Parashewanella spongiae: one gene and its partner. The protein of the gene in region 2 interacts with the protein of the main gene of each other region in a pairwise test. Links are inferred from orthologs where the notes say so. Each region holds a gene or a part of one and is shown on either strand. Other genes may lie near its edges. The genes, in order: htpG and E2I05_RS11710.

Region 1 (12,215 bases), 860 kb from region 2 along the record:
CCTACAATACTTACTGCTATTTGAGCTCCATTACCACTTCCACCATCTCCCTTCATCGTCACAACAATATTATCGTTTACTTCAGTATTCGACTCCAAGCTTACAGTTACAGATGTTGCACCTTGGATATTGCTTGATGACAATTCAATTCTTGCATTTCCTAATTCATCAGTGACAACTTTTTGATTAGCAACATCGAACACACCAAGTTCAGGATCAGATAGAGTAAAAACAACTAACTGCTGAGACTGTGGCTCACCCCGACCATTTGTCACTAAAGCAGTTAAAATCGCTGGAGCCGCAGCGGAAACTTTAGAGTTTGTTGTCGTCAGTTCGATACTTAATTGACCAGTGCCTGCATCACCTGCCATATTAACCACAACCGTATCAACTATATTATTATCAACATCTAACATCGCTGAAACCGTCGCAGCTCCTTCAATATTTCCTGTTGATAAGTTTATGCTTGCGATTCCGCTCGAATCAGTTACCACTTTTTGGTTTTCAACGCTAAAAGTTCCGCTTTGTTCATTATCCAAAGAAAATGAAACAGCAAGACCTGACTGTGGTTGATTATTACTGTCTGTTACAGTCGCAGTTAAAGTAGCTGGAGAATCTTCAGATATCGAGACATCACTTGTTTCAAGAGAAATTCGATAAGAAGTCGGAGGGGGGACACCATTTCCTGTACCAGTCTCCCCATCTTTCTTGAGATCACCGCCACCACCACAAGCAGTTAGAATTAGCGCACTAAAAAACCATAGTATTATTTTGTAACCTGACTTCATGCCAGTCTCCCTGTCATTTTATTTTCCCAAACACATATAGGCTACCAAAACACATCTTTATCGCAATGTTTAGATTACATTTTACGTAATTTTATTCACTCACTCACAGTTCGCTTTTTAACCGAAGATTTCAATTACATCTATTTCTTGCTAGCATCATCAGCATTCTTGCGTACGCCTTCACAAATTTTTAAAATAAGGGGCTAAGTTTTGACAAAATCAAGCAAACTTGGGTTAACAGCCAAAATTTTAATTGGTATGTTAGTAGGTTTAGTTTTCGGATTTGGCTTGCGCCATTTGTTACCTGAAGCTAACTTTGTAGACGAGTACATCACCAACGGCTTACTTCATGTTGTGGGTACTATTTTCATCAGCTGTCTTAAAATGTTGGTTGTTCCTTTAGTCTTTGTTTCTCTCGTTTGCGGAACATGTTCTTTAAGTGACCCAAGTAGCCTAGGCCGTTTAGGTGGTAAAACCATCAGCTTTTACTTGTTCACTACCTGCCTAGCCATTTCATTAGCCATTTTTGCCACTGTGTTAATTCAACCCGGCAACGCTTCTTTAGCCACAGACTCTCTTGAATATACCGCTAAAGCGGCACCAAGTTTAAGCCAAGTGCTTATTGATATTGTTCCTACCAATCCGATTAAAGCGATGACTGAAGGAAAAATGCTACAGATCATCATTTTTGCTGTGATTTTCGGTTTTGCGATTTCTCACATTGGTGAACGTGGTAAACGAGTAGCAGCCTTCTTCGATGACATTAATGAGATCATCATGCGAGTTGTGACACTGGTTATGCAACTTGCTCCTTATGGCGTATTTGCTTTGATAGCAAAACTTGCTTTGACTGTCGACGAGAATGCCTTTAAAGAGTTACTTGTATACTTCTTCGTTGTATTAGGCGTGCTTATTTTCCATGGACTTGTAGTTTATCCGGTTTTACTGAAAGTGCTATCGGGGCTAAATCCTTTCATTTTTCTTAAGAAAATTCGTGACGTTCACTTATTTGCATTCAGTACAGCAAGTTCAAGTGCGACATTACCAGTGACAATTGAAACTGCTGAACATCGAATGGGTGTGAACAATAAAATTGCTTCGTTCACTCTGCCATTAGGTGCAACCATTAATATGGATGGCACTGCAATTATGCAAGGTGTTGCGACAGTCTTTATTGCGCAGGTTTATGGAATCGATTTATCTATCACCGACTATATCACTGTTGTTGTAACTGCAACTTTGGCTTCTATCGGTACAGCTGGAGTACCCGGTGTTGGTTTAGTAATGTTAGCTATGGTACTTAACCAAGTTGGTTTGCCAGTAGAAGGTATTGGCTTAATTATCGGTGTTGATAGATTACTTGATATGGTTCGAACAGCGGTGAATGTAACTGGTGATTGTACCGTTACTTGTATCGTAGCAAAATCTGAAAATGAATTTGATGCTGAGGTTTTCAATGATCCTGATGCCGGAAAGCTGAAAAGTACTTTATCAGAACAAGTTAATTTAAAATAAACTTTGTTTTGGATTTAAAAAGACGTGAAATTTCACGTCTTTTTTATTTATACCAATTACACCCGCTATTTATCTTTCCCAGTAACTCTCTTCAAGGCTATCTTCTCTTTCTGGTAGAGCCCGTGACAACCTTGGACTGTGTTGTGCCAACACTTCAAATGCTACTCGATTTGCATATTTACAGATTTGGGAGAAAGAGGAATAACACAAACCATCACTCTTATGCTTACTAGAGCTTGGAATGTTTGATTTATGATATGTGTTAGCTGCTAAGTCATGAAGTAAAGCCGCAAGTGCTCCATCACCCGCTCCGTTTGTATTACGGATTTTTTCTGGCCCACCCATAAACGGAGATATGTGCGCATAAACTTTGATTGGTTCTTCACAATCACTTTTACGCTGAGGCCTTGAAAACTCGTAGCGATTAAACTCCGGAATAGCGCCTGGTAGTAATGTGTGACTAGTTTGCCGTTTTTCAGTTTCTTGTGTGTAACCCGCAGTATAAAGCCCTAAAGGTCCAGCAGTAGTTAACACCATATCACACCATTCTAGTGCTGCTTCACTGGCTAATAATGGATCAGAAAGCCCTGTCAGTGCTTCTCCTTCGTCTTCATTCATTGCAAGAATCGTAACGTGATCTTCTATGAATTGTTGCCACCATTGTGGGTCTTCTTCAATCAAAAAGCGTGTTCCCAGTGTGAGCACAACAGGTACATCTGCTTGTTTTGCATATTCAATAGCTTGTAATGCCGCTTGGGTCATTTGATCTTCACCACTCGCTCGCATCAAATAAGCTGTTATGACAAGCGCTGAGCTATTTTGAACAATATCTTTATTAATAAATTCAGGTGTGAGTTTATCCATAGAACCTTTGCTAATCGCAAAAGTACGCTCACCACCATCCGAGATAAGTGTAAAACAACGTCCTATTGGGCCGTTTACTGGCTCCAAGTGGTTAAGATCAACTTTAGAAGAAGTATTACATAAGTATCGGTAAGCATAACTACCCACTTCGATATTTTTACTCATGACACCAAACAAAACTGAACGATCATCGGCCAATATCGAGTAATTATGAACCGTATTACCAATTGTCCCACCAGCAAACTCATCACTTATCAATGCTTGCTGCTTTATTTCTTGATAAAGAGCATGAGCACTTTCGTCATCAATTAACGTTGAGTTCCCTTTAGGTAATTGATAACGGGTTAATAATTCATCAGCGACTTTGGCTTCTATATCCACCAAGGTTTGGTCGATACCACATATGTAAGTTCTTTTAGGTTGTACAACTTGAGTAAGTTGTTCAAGAATAGGGTCGCGATTAGCGACAGGAAAGTAATGTTTAGATTTTCGCTGACCAGGAAACTTCATATTAGATTCTCTATTTCTGGCTTCCATGCCGAACTTTGGAAAACGCTGTCCTCTGATAGGATAACAGTGTTCTCTATAATAAATTTCGGCAGATTTTATCATATTAAAACTCACCTTATACCAATTACAGTAATTAAATGCTCAACTCAGAGCTATGTATGCGCACAAAGTACAAACGAAATTGGTGAAAACATAGTTATTACCGACATACAAAACTGTCGTTATTACATTGCTACGTTGAGAAAGTTTTGTGAAGTATTCTTTATAAACTAAAGTGTGCGCATACAAGCTCCCGAAGGGCAAGATTAAAGGTTTCCATTACTGTGTTGCACGTTCTTGAATTATCCCGACAAAAGCACGAAGTGCATTGAACGCCAGCTTTGTATGGCGGCCGTAGGGTATATAGTACTTCGAACATGCGCCTTGTACTGAAAACCTTTATCTCTTGCTGAGTGAGAGAATAATTACTGTAATTGGTATTACTGCAAATTGAACTTTTTACGGGCATAAAAAAACCTGCACATCGGCAGGTTTTTTAAAAGTACTCAAATTATTTTAAAATGGACGCTAGCTCTTCGCTGACAACAGAAACGGCTTTAGTGCCATCAAACTTGTGATACTCAGTGTTACCCGCCGCCGCAACTTTGCCATAGAAATCGACTAATGGTTTAGTTTGCTCGTGGTAAATATCCAAACGCTTACGTACAGTTGTTTCTTCATCATCTGGGCGAATGGCAAGTTCTTCACCAGTTATATCGTCTTTACCATCTTCTTTTGGTGGATTATAAACCACATGATACACACGACCAGAACCGGGATGTACACGACGACCACTCATACGTTTAACAATTTCTTCATCTGGTACATCAATTTCAATGACATAATCGACATCAATACCATTTTCAGTCATAGCGTCGGCTTGAGGGATTGTACGTGGGAAGCCGTCAAGTAAGAAACCCTTTACACAATCGTCTTGAGCAATGCGTTCTTTAACCAGCCCGATGATAAGTTCATCAGAGACTAATTGACCAGCATCCATCACTTTCTTAGCTTCGATACCAAGAGGAGTGCCTGCTTTTACAGCCGCACGAAGCATGTCTCCAGTCGAGATTTGTGGGATACCATAACGTTCCATGATGAACTGAGCCTGAGTACCTTTACCGGCACCTGGCGCGCCCAATAGAATAATGCGCATTTCAAGAGTCCTCTTTCGCATTGATTTTCTTGTTAGAAGCAGATCTTCGCATATACCCGTAATTAATGAAAGTACTTGCTTCATGCATATTCATTAAGTTAGATACCCGAAATGAAAAGAACTAACTTTATCTTAATGATTAATTAAAGCTCAATTTACCAAAATAATGTGATCTTTGATGCAATCCTTTAAAAACACCTAATACAAAAGCGTGTATAGACGGCGTCGATATTGGTTCGTTAATGAATTGCTTTGGCCAAGCGCTGTAAGAATTTCCATAAACGCTTTTTTAACTTCACCATCTAGTGCTGACAGATCTTTACTCAAAACCGTAAACAATAACTCCAATGCTTCTTCATTACGTTGTACTTGATGCATGGCTTTTGCTAAATCAATCAACACCTGTAAATCATCAGGGGCAGCATCAAATTGACTTTGAAGCGATCTAATTTCTGGCGTGTCAGAAGCATCTTTAGCTAGCGCCAGCTTTGCCATTAAACTTTGATAATAGCTATCTTGATCAGCTAAACCTATTGTTTTAAGCAGTGCTTCTGCTCGAGTGACATCATTAAGCATTAGACTCACGTCAGCCAAAGCGGTTGTGACTTCTGCCACTGGTGATTCACGATGCGCAAGAGTCAACAGTTCCGATGCTTTAACTAAATCATCTGCAGTGCGTTGTTCATTAGCTAAAATAACTTGAGCTTGCTTAAGCTGTAACTCCCAAGCCGCTGGAAGATGTTTTTCTAAAAGAGCCAACACTTCAGCTTCTGGCTTTACATCCGAGAAACCATCTACTGGTTGACCTTTACTTAATATTAGCGTGGTAGGAACACTTTGAATTTGAAAGTATTGAGCGATTTCAACTTGAGAGTCACAGTCTACTTTTGCCAAAATAAAACGATCGCTATTTTTTGCAGCAAGCTGTTCTAATTGTCCAGTAAATGCTGCGCTCTCTGGCATTTGTTGTGATGCAAACGTCAGTACAACAATATGATCCATAGAAGCATCAACAACTTGTTGAATGTTTTCTTTCGTTAGATCCAAAACATTAGTCATTCTAATATCCCATATAAAAATGGCGGGATAACCCCGCCATTACCATTAAAAGACTTTTACTTGGCCATTAGCATTTGGTTCATCAACTTAATAAAGCTTGACGGATCGGCCAGACTTCCTTTCTCTGAAAGTTGAGCTTGTTGTAACATCAAGTTACTCCAATCTGCAAACAGCTGTTCATCTTGTTCGGTATCTAAACGCGTCATTAGAGGGTGGTTAGGATTTACTTCGAACAGTGGTTTCGATTCAGGAACCGTTTGACCGGCAGCTTCCATTAGCTTAATCATCTGTGTCGACATATCACCTTCACCTGTTACTACACAGGCTGGTGTATCGGTTAGACGTGTTGTCACTTTAACATCGCTAACTTTATCGCCTAAAGCATCTTTAATGCGTTTTACTAAGCTTTCAGATTCTGAAGCAAGCTTTTCTGCTTCTTCTTTCTCTTCTTTGTCTTCAAGCTCACCAAGTTCAAGATCACCACGGGTCACAGAATGCAGTTTCTTCTCTTTAAACTCAGTTAAGTGATTCACTAACCACTCATCGATACGCTCTGACATCAATAACACTTCGATGCCTTTTTTGCGTAACAATTCAATGTGTGGGCTATTTGCCGCGGCTTCATAGCTGTCTGCAACAATGTAATAAATCTTGTCTTGACCTTCTTTCATACGCTCAAGGTAAGCGTCTAAAGAAACCGTTGGTGCTGCAGAATCAGTATGAGTAGAAGCAAAGCGTAACAGACCTGCAATTTTTTCACGGTTTGCAAAATCTTCAGCTGGGCCTTCTTTTAACACTTGACCAAATTCGGCCCAGAATGTTTGATATTTTTCTTCGTCATTCTTAGCCAGCTTTTCAAGCATACCTAATACACGCTTAGTAACACCTGAGCGTAATGCTGTGGTGACTTTATTGTCTTGTAAGATTTCACGAGACACGTTTAGCGGTAAGTCATTTGAGTCAATCAAACCTTTTACAAAACGCAAGTATGAAGGCATGAATTGCTCAGCATCATCCATTACGAATACGCGTTGAACAAATAATTTAAGACCTTGCTTAGCATCACGGTTAAACATATCCCAAGGTGCTTTAGCTGGAATATATAATAAGCTGGTGTACTCTTGCTTACCTTCAACACGGTTGTGTGCTTTTAATAATGGATCAGCATAATCGTTTGAAATATGCTTATAGAATTCATTATATTCTTCATCAGTAATGTCTGACTTACTGCGAGTCCAAAGCGCCGTTGCTTTGTTCATTGATTTCCAGCTACCTTCTGTTGCTGGTATTTTCTCGCCGTCTTCGCCTTCGCTTTCTGGTGTACCTGCTTCAAACATTTCTACAGGGACTGAAATGTGATCCGAGTATTTAGTGATAATTGAGCGTAGACGGAAATCATCAGCGAACTCTTTTTCATCGTCACGCAAATGCAGAATAATTTCAGTACCACGGTTTTCGATGTTGATATTATCAACAGTGAACTCGCCTTCACCTTCTGATACCCAGTGAACACCTTCATCTGCATTGTGGCCTGCTGCACGTGTCTTCACTTCTACTTTTTTAGCAACGATAAATGAAGAATAGAAACCGACGCCAAACTGACCAATCAGCTGTGAGTCTTTTGACTCGTCACCGGAAAGACTTTTAAAAAAGTCAGCCGTGCCTGATTTAGCGATCGTACCCAAATGTTCAATAACACCATCGCGAGTCATACCTATACCGTTGTCGGCAATTGTCACTGTGCCTTTTTCTTTGTCAGCTGAAATGCGAACTCTTAGGTCACCGTCGCCTTCATACAAAGCATCATTCGTCAGTGCGTTATAACGCAGTTTATCGGCGGCATCGGCAGCGTTTGAGACAAGCTCACGCAAGAAAATTTCTTTATTCGAATACAAAGAGTGAATCATCAAATGAAGTAATTGTTTAACTTCGGTTTGAAAACCATGAGTTTCTTGTTGTGACATGAAATTATCCTTTCTACTTGGCATGCGACCTTAAATGATCGCGTCTAACTAAATCGTTAACAAATAGATGGGGTGGATAAAATGAATTTTCAAGAGGGGAATGAAAAAATTGATTCAATTGTTTAAAAACAAAGCAAAAAATTATTCAAGAGAGAAAGCTCTTTCTTGAAAGCTCTCTCTTGAAATAAGAAAAGTCACTTGATATTAATGGACGTAACGGTATGCTTTTTCGCCCCAGCCCACTAATTTTCCATTTTTTATAACAAGCGGCGTGCATTCATCTTTGGTGGTTTTTCCGTCACCTGAATTATGTTGTGTACGATAGAACAACACTTGCACTTCTTGCCCTTCTTCACCTTCGTTTTTAGTTGTTAAAAAGGCTTCATTGATGTCAGGTCTACCCATTAAGCTCAACACTCGCTCTTTACTCATTCCCAGAGTCAGTTCTTCAATATGTTGGCGATTTTGTTTTTGGGCGTATTCCCAGCCTTTCGGATGAATACTATTTTTATCATATTCTCCCTCTCCGACATTAATGACACACCCACTCAACCCAATTGTTGCCATTGTCAAAACCGTCATCGCAATAAATTTTGTTTTCATTATTAACTTCCCATGTGTTATTTTGTCGAATTGCTTTAAAGCACGAAACATGCCAAAGAATAACCAATTGATTTAATGGGAAATAATAATTCTCATATTCATTCGAATAATAATTTTCGCCTAATTTATTAAGGAACATCACTAAAAATGTGCGCAATAGACCAAGTTATTAACGCGGCATGCATTATTTCAGGGCAAAATAAAACCCCCACCATTGCATTATTAAAGTCCCGATTAGGTTCAAGTGTTCCGATGCCAACTCTTATCCAAGGTTTGCAGCGTTTTAAATCAATGAGTGCTGATGAAAGAGTTTCTTTGGCTCAACACATTGGATCTCAACCAACTACTTTTACTACGACCAATAAACTGAGTACCGGATCGCGCGATACAAACCTTGAGTTACAAAAACTAACATCCCAAGTCGAGCAGCTTATTGCTATTAATACTGAGCTTGAAAAACGAATAGAAAAACTTGAAGTTGAACAAGAGAAAAAGTATCAATAATGTACGTTTCAGAATTACGTTTTGAGTGTTTTGATGACACCACAATTACAGCTGCAGAAAAAGCGATTAATAATTTACTCGAAGCACTGCGTGCCAATGGTCAAATACTGGGTCGAGAGTTTGCCGTTGCCTTCAATGATGGTGAGTTTCGCTGTCGAATACTCACTCCAGAAAAATCAAGCCTTAGTAGTCGATTCAACAGTCCATGGGTTAAGGTCGCATTAGCTAAACTCACTGAAGCTAAAATTTTAGCTCCTCGTGAAAAGTTTATCGGTCAGGATATTAACTCAGAAACCTCTACTGATGAAACACCCAGTTGGCAGCTGCTTTATACCAGTTATGTTCACATGTGTTCACCACTTCGCAGTGGCGACACGTTACAACCTATTCCTTTGTATCGTATTCCAGCCACGTTTAACGGTGATCATAAACAAATGATCCGTTGGCAGACAGAATGGCAGGCTTGTGATGAAATACAGATGGCGGCCGCCACAAAAGCCGAGTTTGCGACTTTAAATGAAATCAGTGATTGCAATAGTGATTTATTTAGAAGAGGTTGGGATATTCGAGGTCGAGTCGAGTACCTTACTAACATTCCAACTTATTACTATTTATATCAAGTTGGAGGCGACAGTCTCGAGCAAGAAAGAAATCGCCCTTGTCCCAAATGTGGTAACAAGGAATGGTTATTAGATGAACCGCTTCTCGACTTGTTTCACTTCCGCTGTGAGCCATGTCGAATCGTTTCTAATATTTCTTGGGATTATGTAACCTGAGCTCTATGATTGATTTCATTACAAAAGCTCAGATTATTCAGTTTCATTCATTTTCTAGAAAATAAATTATCCCACATTCGCCTTAAGTTTGAAATTATGCCGGGATGTTCGATGGACACATTGTCATCGAACTTAGGTTTAGTGGCTGGCAACACTTTTGGTTTGAGTGCTTTAATAAAGTCACTCAAAGAACCAGCTAATTGAGTACTTTGTGTCTCTCCTGCAACTTCTAGCCAAACACTACCATTTTCGTTATTTACGGTGATCATTTTATCCGCTTCATCCATCACACCGACAAACCATGTTAGCGGCTGCTTCAGCTTTTGCTTCATCATCAGATGACCCACAATATTTTTCTGAAGTCTCTCAAAATCATCTTGGTTCCACGATTGAAGCAACTCACCCGCGCCCCACGGTGAATCAAATGTCATTGGCCCAGAAAAATAATGACCAAAATACGGATCAACATCAGGAAATAAAGTGATTTCTAGCGCTGTTTCGATATTTTCAAAAGTACCATATACTTTACGTTTAAACGGTTTCCAGTGAACAACAGCTTCTACATCACCTTCATATTTATCGATAATACAGTCTGATACTTCACCTAACGGATAAAATGTGGGTGAATTATTGGTAGAATCTGAATAAGCCAAGTGATATTTATTTATAAAATCTTCTAATACAGAGAGACAAGACACTTAAGAACGTTCCAAAAATCGGTATAATGTGGGTATATTTTGACACGGAAACCGTATTGATGACACAAAATCACGATCCCTATAACGAAGCAGAAGCATTGGCGGAGTTGACGTTAGGTAAAGCAACTGGTTATGATGAGGTCTACAATCCAAACCTATTGCAAGGCGTGCCACGAAAGCTAAACCGAGATGCGATTTCTTTAACTTCCACGCTTCCTTTTCATGGCTTTGATATTTGGACAGGGTATGAACTGTCATGGCTGAATTCGAAAGGCAAACCGATGGTTGCTATTGTTGAAGTTCAACTAAGTCATACCTCAGAGAACTTAATTGAATCAAAATCCTTTAAGCTCTATCTAAATAGCTTTAATCAGACAAAATTTGATTCAGTTGAACAGCTTCAGCAAATGTTGAAACAAGATTTATCTCTTTGTTCCAATGGCGCTGTTACCGTTAATATTATTGAACCTAAGCATTTTTCAACTCAGCGGGTTATTGAGTTCCCTGGTACTTGTATTGACAATTTAGATATCGAAGTAAATGACTATAGCTTTAACCCTGATTATCTAGTCGATGGCACGGATGATAAGCAAATCGTGGCTGAAACACTCAACTCAAACTTACTGAAATCTAATTGTTTAATTACTTCTCAGCCAGATTGGGGCAGCGTCATGATCCGCTATCAAGGCCCTAAAATAAATCGAGAAAAACTCCTTAGGTACTTAATATCATTTAGGCAGCATAACGAATTTCATGAGCAATGCGTTGAACGTATTTTCGTCGATCTAAAGAAGTATTGTCATTGCAGTAAATTAACCGTTTATGCCCGATATACTCGCAGAGGCGGTTTAGATATTAATCCTTTCAGAAGTGATTTTGAACAGCCTAGTATCAATTTGCGTCTTGCTAGACAGTAACATTCACACCATGTACACCAGTAAAAGCACTGGTGTACCACCATCCTCAATTTTTAAATCCTAAAGTCACTTATCTGAGCGGCAAGCTTTTTAGCATCTTGCGCAAGCACTTTGCCTATTTCACTTGCACTTTGAGCGGAAGATAATGACCCCGTAGCACCACGTTCAATGGCATGTGTTTTCTCATCAACTTGCCCTGTAGCCGATCTTTGCTCAGCCACAACCTCTGCAATTTGTTGACTTAGCACAACAACCTCTTGCACACGTTTTGTAACATTATCAATGCTAATGCTTACTTCGTTTGCATGCTCTACGCCTTGATTCGCTCGTTGTGATCCTGACTCCATTGTTTCGACCGCTTTAGATGTCGCGGATTGTACTAATTCGATCATACGACGGATCTCATCGGTAGATGCTGCGGTTCTACTCGCTAGCGTTCTCACTTCATCGGCAACAACAGCAAAACCTCGCCCTTGCTCTCCAGCTCTTGCGGCTTCAATGGCGGCATTTAATGCTAATAAGTTGGTTTGCTCAGCAATCCCATGAATCACATCAACGACTTTTCCAATATCATCTGCATGTTGAGCCAGCTGATTAATGGCTTCTGCGCCTAAGCTCACCTCTTTAGCAATAAGATTAATACCATCGACTGTGCGTAAAATAACCTCTTGCCCTTGTTCAACATCCTCCTGAGCTGATGCTGTAATATCTGTAGCTTGTTCAGTATTTCTACCTACAGCTTCAACAGATGAAACAAGCTGGCTAATTGCTGATGCGACTTGATGTGTATCCTCTTGTTGAGCATGCAAGTTTTGCTCAACG
Region 2 (12,263 bases):
TATGTCTCTGAGTTTATTTTTCAGCTTTGTTTGGCTCTTCTTAGACGCCTGTATCTTAATGTAACTGGTGCCTTTGATGAGGCCTGTGATCCGTTGAAAGTTAAAACCGAGGAAATCAAACTCATTCATCAGCTTTCCCATATCCACACAGTGGGTTTTACTTTGATTTAGCTTCAGACCTTCATAACTTAATTGCTGTGTTATTCAGTCCAGTTGCTCTTGTGTGTAGGTTTGCTTATGAAGTACAACAAAATCATCTGCATAGGTAACGATTTTACACGGTGTTTTTTCGTGTATTTTCAAACAGAAATCGTTGAGATAGATGTTAGCCAGTAGTGGAGAGATAACTCCGCCTTGTGGAGTGCCACATCGGCTTGCTTCTATTCGCCATTTCCCGTTGACCGTCTCTATGCTGATGGGCGCTTTGATAAAGCTTTTCAGTAAACTCAGAAAGCTGCTGTCGCTTATTCGCCTTTCTATTTTTGTCATCAACTTAGCGTGCGGAATGGTATCGAAATAGGCGCTCAAGTCAGCATCGAGTACGTGCTGATAGCCTTGTTTTAGGCTCATTTCAATGACTTTTACCGCTTGCTGGGCGCTTCGACATGGACGGTAGCCATAACTGTGTTCATGTAAATGAGGTTCGTAGACGGGTTGCATCACTATTGTCATCGCCATTTGCACAATTCTGTCACTGATTATCGGGATCCCAAGTTTCCGCGTTTTGCCGTTGTCTTTGAGTATTTCTACTCATTTGACTGGGCTAGGTCGATAGTTTTTCTGTTGTAATTGAGTTTGAATTTCTTTTAACAGCGCAACGACTTTCTTTTGCTGCTCTAGATAACTGAATGTGATGCCATCAATTCCTGCTCCGCCTTTATTGGCTTTGCATCGTCGATAGGCTTCTTCGAGTATATCTAGGCGACTGAGTTTATCGTACAAGCTGTAAAATCGAAGCTCCGAGTTAAGCTTTGAGCGTAAGTAAAGTTTTCGCTGTAATATTCTGATATTTACTGGAGTGTTAGCCATATGGCAATTTCACCTCAAAAGTTACGTTAAAAAACGGGTGTAACACTGAGCCCCTTCCCTGATGTAAAGTTATGTTGTCTTCACGGTTAACGGTACTATGGGCTCATCCGACTGCCTGAGCGCCCTATCTGAAATTTCGGTTTACCTTATATTCGGATAGTGGAAGTCACTACCTTCCAACACTCAGGCTCTCCCACGTTCACTTTATTTCCTTCAATACATGCCACTTCATATTACGCCGGAAGATCAAACAGATGCATTTACCAGTTGCTTCTCTGTTTGTGTCAGGGTTCGTCAACTAGGAAAGACTCCCCATCTTCATTTTTTGATTTACGACGCTTAACTGAATTCGCTTGATGCTGCGGCCTACATTGCATCTCAACCTTTATTCAAGGCCTTTGTCACAGGGCTTCATGTCATAGCGGTTACCCATTATGCATGCCCGTCAGATTTCGGGATGAACTGGTAATTATCCCGTCAGGTACGTTTCAACCTGATGGACTTATTATAAATAATAACGTTGCTGTCTCTGGTTTATGGCCATGTAATCGCTTGGCTGCGTATACGTTGAGACAAATCCCGCAACAGAATAAAGCGCTTCGTGGCGCTCCCTAGAAACATCAGTTGACTGCGTTCTCAAGCGTAGAAAAAATGGCTGATAGTAAGGCGTAGCTTGCAGCAAGTAGTTATTCTACTTGCAAAAGTTACAACACAGATAGCAGTCATTTTAGCAAGCTTGTGAGCGTAGAGCACTTCACTCATTGGGTGAAAGCCATGATGATAAAGTTATCTTATTGATCAAGCAGTTACTCATATACTCAGCGTTCAACTGATGTTTTTAGATTTAAGCACACCAAAATTATGTTGAGAATGGTTTTAGATTTTTTACAAGCAACAATAATACCAATTACAGTAATTAAATGCTCAACTCAGAGCTATGTATGTGCTCAAAGTACATTCGAAATTGATGAAGACATAGTTGTTCTACGTCAAGACAATTTTGAGAAGTAATTTGCGCACATACAAGCTCCCAAAGGGCAAGGCTAAAGGGTTCCATTACGCGTTACAAGCACTTGAATTATCCCGATAGTACTTCGAGCTTGTGCCTTGCATTGAAACCTTTTAGCTCTTGCTGAGTGAGAGATTAATTACTGTAATTGGTATAAGCATGAAAATACACTTAAAAGACAAAATGTTATATTTCAGATAAAGTAAATTTAGCTGAAGTCGTGAATTAAAAAGAAATGGGTGTAGATCTTTTAGATCGACGAAAAGCATGAAAAGATCATTCATTATCAATTGGATGGGTTTAATAAATGGTGCGAAAGGAGCAATTTTATAGTACTTATCAGTTTCCACACACAACAAGTATATAAAAAGGCTCCTTTCATGAAACTAGCATACTCAAACTCACTCGAATTTTCATTCTTTTCTGAAGCCAAATTGAAATTTGAGCGTATTATTTCGCACCTCGAAGACAAACAAGTTAAGCAAGAGAGCCATGGAGAAGTTGAAGCCTATATCGATACCGAAGGAACTGAGTTGTTGCGGTGTTTATTGCAGGGTTTCTTAGATATCAAAACCGCTGAAGAGCCCCGTCAGCAAGTTTGTTCCAACCGTGACATTGCATTGAATTATTTGAAAAATAACTGCAAACGAAACTTAGAAAGTTTATTTGGTACCGTAACGATGCATCGAAAAGGTTACAGTCAACGTCGGTGTGATAGCGTGTTTCCAATGGATGGTGAGCTGAATCTTTCGAAAGATAAATACTCTGATGGTGTACGCCTAAGACTCGCTACAGAAGCAGTCAAAGGCTCATATGATGATGCAGTAAGCTCAATAGATACCACCACAGGTGCGCACGTGCCCAAGCGACAAGCAAGGCAAATTGTGCAGGATATTGCACAAGATTTTGATGGTTTTTATCTCCAGCAGAGATACCTTAAGCCAGAAAATACATCTGATTTACTGGTATTGACTATGGATGGAAAAGGCATCGTTATGCAACCTAATAGCTTGAGAGAGGGCACGCAAAAAGCAGCGAAACAACAGAAGCTCAAAGGACGCCTAAGTGCTGGAGAAAAAAAAGACCGCAAACGAATGGCAGAAGTTGCAGCGGTATACACCACCAAGCCTTTGCATCGTACCCCAGAATCAATCATGTCTAGAAACGATAATTCAAATGTTCGTCCATTACGTGTGCCACCAAGAAATAAACGTGTGTGGGCAAGCGTAGAAAGAAGCGCTGCGACTGTGATTGAAGAAGCATTTTTAGAAGCTCTGGAACGAGACCCTACTCAAAGCCGTCAGTGGGTTGTACTCGTTGATGGTCATCCTCATCAGCTAAAACAAATTTATCGGGTGATGAAGAAACTCAACATCAATGCAACGGTGGTCATGGATTTCATCCATGTGCTTGAATATCTCTGGAAAGCGGCGTGGTGCTTATTTGAAAAAGATGATCCAGAAGTCGAAGATTGGATAGAAAATCGAGCGACTGAAATCTTACGAGGTAATGCGTCACAAGTAGCAAAAGGCCTTGGGATCAGTGCAACAAAACGGAAATTAAAACAACGAGAAGGCATTAATAAGTGCATCGGTTATCTATTGAAAAATAAATCAAGATTAGAATACGGTAAAGCGTTAGAGCAAGGTTTCCCAATTGCTAGCGGTGTCATTGAGGGAGCTTGTCGTCATCTGATTAATGATAGGTTGGATATCACTGGAGCGAGATGGAGCCTTGAAGGTGCAGAAGCTATATTAAAACTTAGGTCGTTAAGATCGAGTGGTGATATTGAAAAGTATTGGGAGTATCACAAAAAGCAATCCAAACAGAGGTTATACAGATGTGGATAACTTCGTCGTTTTAAAAGACACACACCCAAAAGAAATGATTAGGAAATTACAAATATAAATGGCGAGAAAAAGATAAAAGCAGCATGAACTAACATTATGCAGCTGCAATTTGTCTTTTAGATTTAAGTGGTCTTAAACGATCGTGCATCACTTTGATCGTATCAAACTGTCTCAACACCTTACCAGATGATAAAACGCTCTCTGGTGATAATATCATCACTAACGTGGCCTGTAAGCCTCGCTCAATTGCAAGTACTAAAACACGTTCGTTGTTATGTTCAAGCTTTAATTCAAAAACTTTACCATGCTCACTGTAGACACACGTATTTGAAGCTTCAAAAAACCAAGACTTTGGCATTTGAGGCTTTAACATAAAATGTGCAGCTGTCGCATTTAAAGCGATTTGAACCAGACCAGCTTCCGTGATGGTCAAAACATTTTGTAAACGATCGATCATCTCAATATAAAAGTTTGCATGTTCTAAATCAAAAACCATTTTTGAACAAGCATCTGGAATTAGTTGTTTTTTCTTATAAGAAGTTAAAAATTCTAATTCAGAACCAAGAGATAAACTTAATACATCATTTACATAATCATATTGCCATTGCCAGTCCTTTTTTGGCATAAGTAGCATAATAATTACCTAATTAATTATATTCGTGGATATAATAGACGATATTTTATTCAATTTCAAAACTTTATTTAAAATTGATATTTGATCTATTGATCATTACTCTTGATCGCAACGATCACAAATAGATCTTGATGGGTAATATGATCTATTTGTGATCAAAAAGATTAACTTTTAATATATGAATTTATAATATCACTAACTAATTTAGGACCTTGATAAATAAATCCTGTATAGATTTGAACTAAGCTTGATCCAGCTTTGAATTTATCAATTGCATCTTTGCCTGATGATATTCCACCAACACCAATTATGGGTAACAAACCCTTTAATTCAGTCGAAAGCTTTGAGATAACTTTTGTAGAAGATGCCGCTACTGGCTGACCACTAAGTCCGCCACTCTCTTCTGAGTTTTTCAAACCTTTAACGGCGTCACGAGACAAAGTTGTATTTGTAGCTATAACGCCATCAAATTTAAATTTAATTAAAGATTCAGCAATTTGTTTAATTTCATTATCATTTAAATCTGGTGCGATCTTTAAAGTCAAAGGCACATATTTATTATATTTATCTGTTAATTCTTTTTGTCTTTCTTTAAGAGTGCTTAATAAATCATCTAATAAATCGCCAAACTGTAATGAACGTAAATCAGGTGTATTAGGTGAAGAAATATTTACGGTTATATAAGATGCATAAGGATAAACTTTATCCATACAGATTAAATAATCTTCTTTACCCTGTTCAACTGGGGTATCTTTATTTTTTCCAATATTAACTCCAACAATAATGTCAGACTTTTTTTCTGTCAAATTTTTAACTAAATTATCAACACCATGATTATTAAAACCCATTCGATTAATTATTGCTTGTTTAGATTCAATTCTAAATAATCTAGGCTTTTCATTTCCTGGCTGTGGACGAGGTGTCACTGTGCCAACTTCTACAAATCCAAAACCCATTGCTGAAAATGCATCAATGGCTTCACCATTTTTATCAAGACCTGCTGCTAAACCGACTGGATTAGGGAAATCAATTCCCATTACTTTAACAGGTGCCGATGGCAAAGTTTGTCGATAAAAGCAGTTTAATGGAGAGTTCGCGGTTTTACGAAGATTATTAATTGCAAAATTATGTGCTTGCTCAGCATCCATAGAAAACATAAATTTTTGAGCGAGTGTATAAAGCATGAACATTTCCTTAGCCAAAAAAAGCCCCGGCTTTCGCCAGGGCTTGATAGATTATTTAGTTATTATTTTGAGCCTTCACAATGAAGAATAAGCAAATTCAATTCGCGTAACGCTACTGAAAATTTTGCAAATTCATGACTTTTAGAGCTCTTAAAGTCAGCAAGCATATAATTCCAGCGTGCTAACAGTGCTTCATGACCTTCTATCCAATCAGTAATAATGGCATCTGCGCTACAATCTGTATCACAGGTGGTTAATACTGTTGAAGTCAACGAACGCTGTTGCCAATCTAATTCTTCTCGATAAGCGGCGCGGGCTAAAGCTTGCCAATGGTTAGCAACTGGTTGCCCTGTTATTTGCACTAAGAACCAATGCAGCTCAATACGAGCACCTAATTTAAAGTAGGTTTCTGCAACTAATGAGACAGATTTTCCTGAATTTTCTGCTATTTGCGCAATATCTAATGCCGAGAATAATGTACTCATGCATGCTACTTCTGTTGCTACCTTTTCAGGTACATTTTCTTCAAGTAGTGCGGCAATATCATTATTAAGTTCAACAACTTCGACTTCGATTAAGTATTTATTAATACCTGCTTTGAGTTCTTCGACAACAGGCTTAAAGAATGCTGCAGTCTCTTCAATACTTGTATTGCGATTACGATGGCGCAAGAACCAACGACAGGCACGACGCATACTACGACGAAGTTGATGCAACATTTCACCTTGAACAATTGCTGGTACAACAAAGTTCAAGTCAGTGATTTGCTTAACTATTTCATTTAGTCCGAAAACTTCACGAGCTATTGTGTAACAAATTCCGATCTCTGCGACAGTGGCACCAGTTTCATCTTGCATGCGTTGAACGAAATTCATGCCTAAATTATTTACAATTTCATTGGCTAATGAAGTTGCAATAATTTCACCGCGTAATGGGTGTGAAGCCATTTTATCACTATACAGCTCTTGCAATTTTTTAGGGAAATAAGCTTTTAATAACTGACTTAATAAAGCATCTTCTGTAATTTCAGGAATTACAAATTGCTCTTTAAGAACCATTTTTGCATAGGCAACTAACACAGAAAGTTCTGGGCGAGTTAATGGCTGACCAGAAGCTAAACGCTCAGCTAATTCATCATCTGAAGCTAAAAACTCCAATGCTCTATCAAGCTTACCATCTTTCTCTAGATAGTGGATAAAGCGAATTTGCTCTTTAAGTTGCTCAGCTCCACGAACTTGGGTAACTGAGATTGAACGGGTTTGATCTTGACAGTTTTGTAAAACAATTTCACTTACTTCTTCAGTCATTTCAACAAGTAACGTATTTCGTTGCTTGATCGTTAAGTCACCTTCTGCGACTAGAGAGTTAAGCAAAATCTTAATGTTTACTTCGTTATCAGAGCAATCTACACCACCAACGTTATCGACGAAATCCGTATTCATTCGTCCACCGTTAGCCGCATACTCAATACGACCCAATTGTGTGCAGCCTAAGTTTCCGCCCTCACCAATAACTTTTGCATTGACTTCAATTCCGTTAACACGAATGGCATCGTTTGCACGATCTCCCACTTCTACATGGCTTTCAGTCGTTGCTTTTACGTAAGTTCCAATTCCACCATTCCAAATTAAGTCAACATGCATTGTGAGCAATGTTTTGAGTAATTCATTGGGTGTCATTGTGCTTTTCGTTGTGCCGAGCATCTTTTTCATTTCGCTAGAAAGCGGAATTGATTTCGCACTGCGCGAGAAAATACCACCGCCCTTCGAAATTAATTTAGCACTGTAATCTTCCCAAGATGAACGTGGCAGATCGAATAAGCGTTCACGTTCTACATAACTTGTTTCTGCATCAGGATTTGGATCGATGAAGATGTGCATGTGGTTAAATGCAGCTTGAAGACGTATGTGTCTGGATAATAACATTCCGTTTCCAAACACATCACCACCCATGTCACCAATAGCGATACAAGTAAAGTCCGTTGACTGACAGTCAATTCCAAACTCACGGAAATGACGTTTCACAGATTCCCATGCACCGCGTGCGGTAATACCCATTTTTTTATGGTCATAACCGTTACTACCACCTGAAGCAAAGGCATCCCCTAACCAGAAACCATATTCTTCTGCAATTTCATTGGCAATGTCAGAGAAGGTAGCTGTACCTTTATCGGCCGCAACAACTAAATATGCATCATCTTCATCATGGCGTACCACATCAACAGGAGGAACAACTTCACCATTGATAATGTTATCGCTTATGTCCAACAAACCACGAATAAACATACGGTAGCAGTTTTGTCCTTCATTGAAGAAGGCTTCACGACCACCTTCTGTTGGCAGTTGTTTACAAACGAATCCACCTTTCGCACCGACAGGAACAATAACCGTATTTTTAACTTGCTGAGCTTTTACAAGTCCTAATACTTCAGTACGGAAATCTTCACGTCGGTCAGACCAACGTAATCCGCCACGAGCTACTTTTCCACCACGTAAATGAACCCCTTCTACACGTGTCGAATACACAAAGATTTCATAGCGCGGCAATGGCTTAGGCATCTCTGGGATTTGTGATGGATCAAACTTAAACGAAATATATGGTTTTGCTTCGTTGAGCTTGGTAACTTGGTAGAAGTTAGTACGCAGCGTAGCATCGATAAGATCCAAGTAACGACGAATAATTCGATCGTCATCCAAACTTGAAACATCATCTAAACGTAAGTTAATTTGCTCAACAAATTTTTCCAAAGTTCGAGTTTTGAGCTTCGGATTAAACTTACGAATAAACATTTTTACTAATAATTCCGCGAGAAACGGATAACGAGTAAATGTTTCTTCAATATACGATTGACTGAATGTAGCATCAATTTGACGCATATACTTTGCATAAGCGCGAATAACAGAAACTTCACGACCTGTCAGACTTGAGGCTAAAACAATACGGTTAAATCCATCATCTTCAAGCTCTTTCCGCCAAACCTGAGATAAAGCATTTTGGAATCTATCTTGAATATCAACAAGATTTTCTGTCGCTGCGCCTTTGACTGTCATTAAGAAGTCAAGGATCCAGTATGTTGCACCATCTGTAGTTTTAACTTCGTATGGGCGCTCATTAATAACCCGCAAGCCAAAGTTTTCAAGCATCGGTAACACATCTGATAGATGAATTGGTTCGTCTTTATGAAATAGTTTTAAACGAACTTTATTAGAGTTAATTGCCGATTCTTGTGGCTGATAGAATAGCATCCCTAGTTTGTGATCTTCATCTAAGGCTTCTAGCTTTTGCATATCTACGACAGCAGAACTAGGTAATACATCTTCTTTATAACTAGGGTGGAACGCATTCAAATAACGCTTACTTAATGCATTGCCCACTTCTTCACCCAACGCACCATTTAATGCGAAAGTAAGTTTATCTTCCCATGAGCGAGCTGCTTCAATAAGATTATTTTCAATTGCTGCCACATCGACATCCATATTATTGTTTTCAACTTTGACAATATAATGTGTACGTGCCAAGGTCGATTCAGAAAAATAGGTCGTAAATTCGACTTCTTCTTTGCTATTAAAATGTTGTGCTAGAATCCGTTGTGTATCTTCACGCAGCTTAGTATTGTAACGATCTTTTGATACATACACTAAGCAAGACAAGAAGCGACCGTAGCCATCTTTTCTGACAAATAGTTTCAATTTATCACGGTCTTGCATCTCTAACACACCATGAGCGACAGACATCAGCTCATCTTCATTGCCTTGAATTAGCTCATCACGAGGTAAATTTTCAAGGATGTTCATGAGATTTTTATAGTCGTGAGATCTCGGTACTAAACCTGACTTATCTAAAACTCGGCTTACTTTCTCTGCTAGTAATGGAATTTCTCGAAGACTTCGATTGTATACATTTGATGCATATAACCCGATAAATCTATCTTCACCGACTACATTACCTTTTTTGTCAAAACGTTTTATCCCAATATAATCAATATATGCAGGGCGATGTACACGACTCTTACTGTTGCATTTAGTTAGAATAAGTAAGTTATCATCGAGTGCTTCTTTACGTGCTGACTCTGAAAATGTTGATAAGAATAAACCCTTTTCTGGTTGTTTTTGATCCGGTTTATTCATCAAACCTAAGCTTGTGCCCATATCCGGTACAAGCTCTAAATCACCTTTTACAGGGTTAAGGTCGTAACGACGATACCCAAGAATAGTAAAATGGTGATTAACTAGGTAATCTAAAAAGTTTTTTGCTTCAGTTAGATCTTGCTCTTTACCTGGGTAAGGACGAGACGGTAATTCATTAACAATACTGCTTAACTTATTTGACATTGCTTGCCAATCATTAACTGAAGCAGCAACATCCATGAGTACTGATTGAATTTCTTTTTCTAATTCTTTTATGTCGTTCTCGCTGCTTTGGCGATCTATTTCAATCAAAAATACAGCAATTTTCTCATCTTCTTTTGGACTATCAACCACTCGGCCAATTTTTTCTACTATCTTATTACCGCGCTCAATTGCCAAAGGCATGTGCAACATCATGTGTGCAGTAATTCCGATACGGTTTAGCACCATACAGATCGAATCAACCAAAAATGGCATATCCGGTAAAATAATTTCGATAATAGAATGTGTCGACTGCCAACCATGTTTTGACTGGTTAGGGTTAAACACTTTTAAATGAGTTTGACCAAAGGAAGTTTTGTTTAATGCGTTCCACAAGCTAAGTATTGCACCGTATAGGTCACTATCATTACGTGCATGTAAGTCATCTTTTGACATTTGCGCATAAAGACAGTCAGCAAATTGCTCAACTTGTTTCGCTTGAGAAGGCTGGACTTTTTTATTGATCAAATTGATTACGTTTTCAAGTAATACTGAGGGCGTTGCATCTTTCAAGGCCATTTTGCTGTTTCCTTAAGCGTCTATGGCAGCGCTTTTTCATGGTTAGGATGCTTGAAATATTCGAGTACAGAGCGGAATATTCCGCACCATGTCGCGAAGTTTATTACTAAATGGGATATTTTTCGAGAAAAATTTTAGTGGTATTTCCACTAATTAAAAAGAAAGTAGACTAGATAAAATTTTTTGTTGAAGAAAAAGTCAATTTCTTGGACTGACTATTCAAAATTCGAGTGAGAGCCGTTCCTCCCACTCGATATTAATGTCTAACGCTTTGTCCAAAATACAGCAGATAAAGCTGGAATTATTATGATTGCTCCGAGCATATTAACTAAGAACATAAATGTCAGTAATATTCCCATATCCATTTGAAATTTTAACGCGGAAAAAAACCATGTGCTCACCCCGATAGCAAGAGTAAGTCCAGTGAATATAACTGCACTCCCTCTTTCTTGAAGCGCCTCTAAATAAGCTTGATGCACAGATAACCCTGCCGTTAACTTTCCGGACATTGTAGACAGAATATAAATACCGTAATCAACACCTATTCCAACGCCTAACGCAATAACAGGCAAGGTACTAACGACTAAACCAATATCTAAATAGGTCATTAATGCTTGTGCCAATGTTGAAACAACATACAAAGGGATGAGTACCACAATGGTAGCTTTTAAAGATTTAAAACTTATCAAACATAAAATAAACACTGCACCATAAACATATAGCATCATTGGTAACTGTGCATCAGCTACGGCTTCGTTGGTTGCGGCCATAACTCCTGCAGGGCCTGAAGCAAGCTTGAATTGTAAGTCAGAGCCATCAAACTGTTGAGCCAATACTTTAACTTTATCAATAACGGTTTCTATTGTTTCAGCTTTGTGATCAGTAAGGAATACATAAATTGGCATAACCGAACAATCACGATTTAATAGTCCTGATGTGGTCGGAACGCGACCAATGGCTTGAACTAAACTTGCCGTTGTACGCGGCAACATCTGCCATTTAGCATTACCTTCATTAAAGCCAGCATTCACCTTCTTTGCCACAGACGCTAAACTAACCGTCGACTGCACACCTTGAGTATTTGAAATCAGCCACTCAAATTCGTCAATCTTTTTGATTAGTTCGTAATATGTACAGGCTTCTGGTTTTCCTTCAACTAGTATTGTTAACACATCTGTAGTGATAGAAAAATTATTGGTTATATATGCTGTATCGAGATTATATCTAGAATCATAATGTAAAGCTGGTGCACCCGAATGTAAGTCCCCTATCTTCAACTGTTGAGACTGATATAAAGCTAGCCCATAGATAACACTAGTAATAACCAATACATACTTTGCATATCTTGGTGTAGCAAAACACGCCAACTTTGACCAAATTGGATTAGTTTCAACGTTATCTACGGCTTTATTCTGAGCCGTAGAAAGATCAGTAAAGGATAATAAAACTGGTAGTAAGATAAGATTCGTTAAAATGATAACGGCAACACCTAGTGAAGCTGAAATGGCGAGTTCACGGATGATTCCGATGTCAATTGAAAGCAGTGTGAGAAAACCTACTGTATCTGAAAGTAGAGCTACGCCACCCGGGATCAATAAGCTTCTAAAAGCTAAAGTAGCGGCAATTTTAGTCGTTACTCCTTTCACTACA

Evidence for each region.
Region 1: the proteins of E2I05_RS11710 (region 2) and htpG interact in binary tests that used the Escherichia coli proteins (3 or more experiments, as listed by UniProt). The link is inferred for Parashewanella spongiae from one-to-one orthologs.

The regions. Positions count from the first base shown.
Region 1 is NZ_CP037952.1:2,127,800-2,140,014, reverse strand. The notes cover bases 5,442-8,364. They hold htpG (molecular chaperone HtpG), read right to left. Parts: upstream 7,896-8,364; coding sequence 5,988-7,895; downstream 5,442-5,987. Other genes in these bases: E2I05_RS08085 (DUF3192 domain-containing protein), read right to left, coding at 8,100-8,364; E2I05_RS08095 (tetratricopeptide repeat protein), read right to left, coding at 5,442-5,931. Outside these bases: E2I05_RS08115 (Ig-like domain-containing protein), read right to left, coding at 1-788; E2I05_RS08110 (dicarboxylate/amino acid:cation symporter), read left to right, coding at 999-2,303; E2I05_RS08105 (inosine/guanosine kinase), read right to left, coding at 2,373-3,677; adk (adenylate kinase), read right to left, coding at 4,228-4,872; more of E2I05_RS08095, read right to left, coding at 5,071-5,441; more of E2I05_RS08085, read right to left, coding at 8,365-8,498; E2I05_RS08080 (hypothetical protein), read left to right, coding at 8,646-9,002; E2I05_RS08075 (Zn-ribbon-containing protein), read left to right, coding at 9,002-9,778; syd (SecY-interacting protein), read right to left, coding at 9,826-10,476; NADPH-dependent 7-cyano-7-deazaguanine reductase QueF, read left to right, coding at 10,536-11,393; E2I05_RS08060 (methyl-accepting chemotaxis protein), read right to left, coding at 11,447-12,215. UniProt on the Escherichia coli protein: Molecular chaperone. Has ATPase activity.
Region 2 is NZ_CP037952.1:2,988,117-3,000,379, forward strand. What follows is about bases 2,753-5,723. They hold E2I05_RS11710 (cell division protein ZapC), read right to left. Parts: upstream 4,523-5,723; coding sequence 3,983-4,522; downstream 2,753-3,982. Other genes in these bases: E2I05_RS11705 (ISKra4 family transposase), read left to right, coding at 2,753-3,888; pyrD (quinone-dependent dihydroorotate dehydrogenase), read right to left, coding at 4,687-5,706. Also shown: E2I05_RS11690 (group II intron maturase-specific domain-containing protein), read right to left, coding at 1-129; E2I05_RS11695 (reverse transcriptase domain-containing protein), read right to left, coding at 205-744; E2I05_RS11700 (hypothetical protein), read right to left, coding at 751-1,029; more of E2I05_RS11705, read left to right, coding at 2,419-2,752; E2I05_RS11720 (NAD-glutamate dehydrogenase), read right to left, coding at 5,769-10,613; E2I05_RS11725 (efflux RND transporter permease subunit), read right to left, coding at 10,877-12,263. UniProt on the Escherichia coli protein: Contributes to the efficiency of the cell division process by stabilizing the polymeric form of the cell division protein FtsZ. Acts by promoting interactions between FtsZ protofilaments and suppressing the GTPase activity of FtsZ.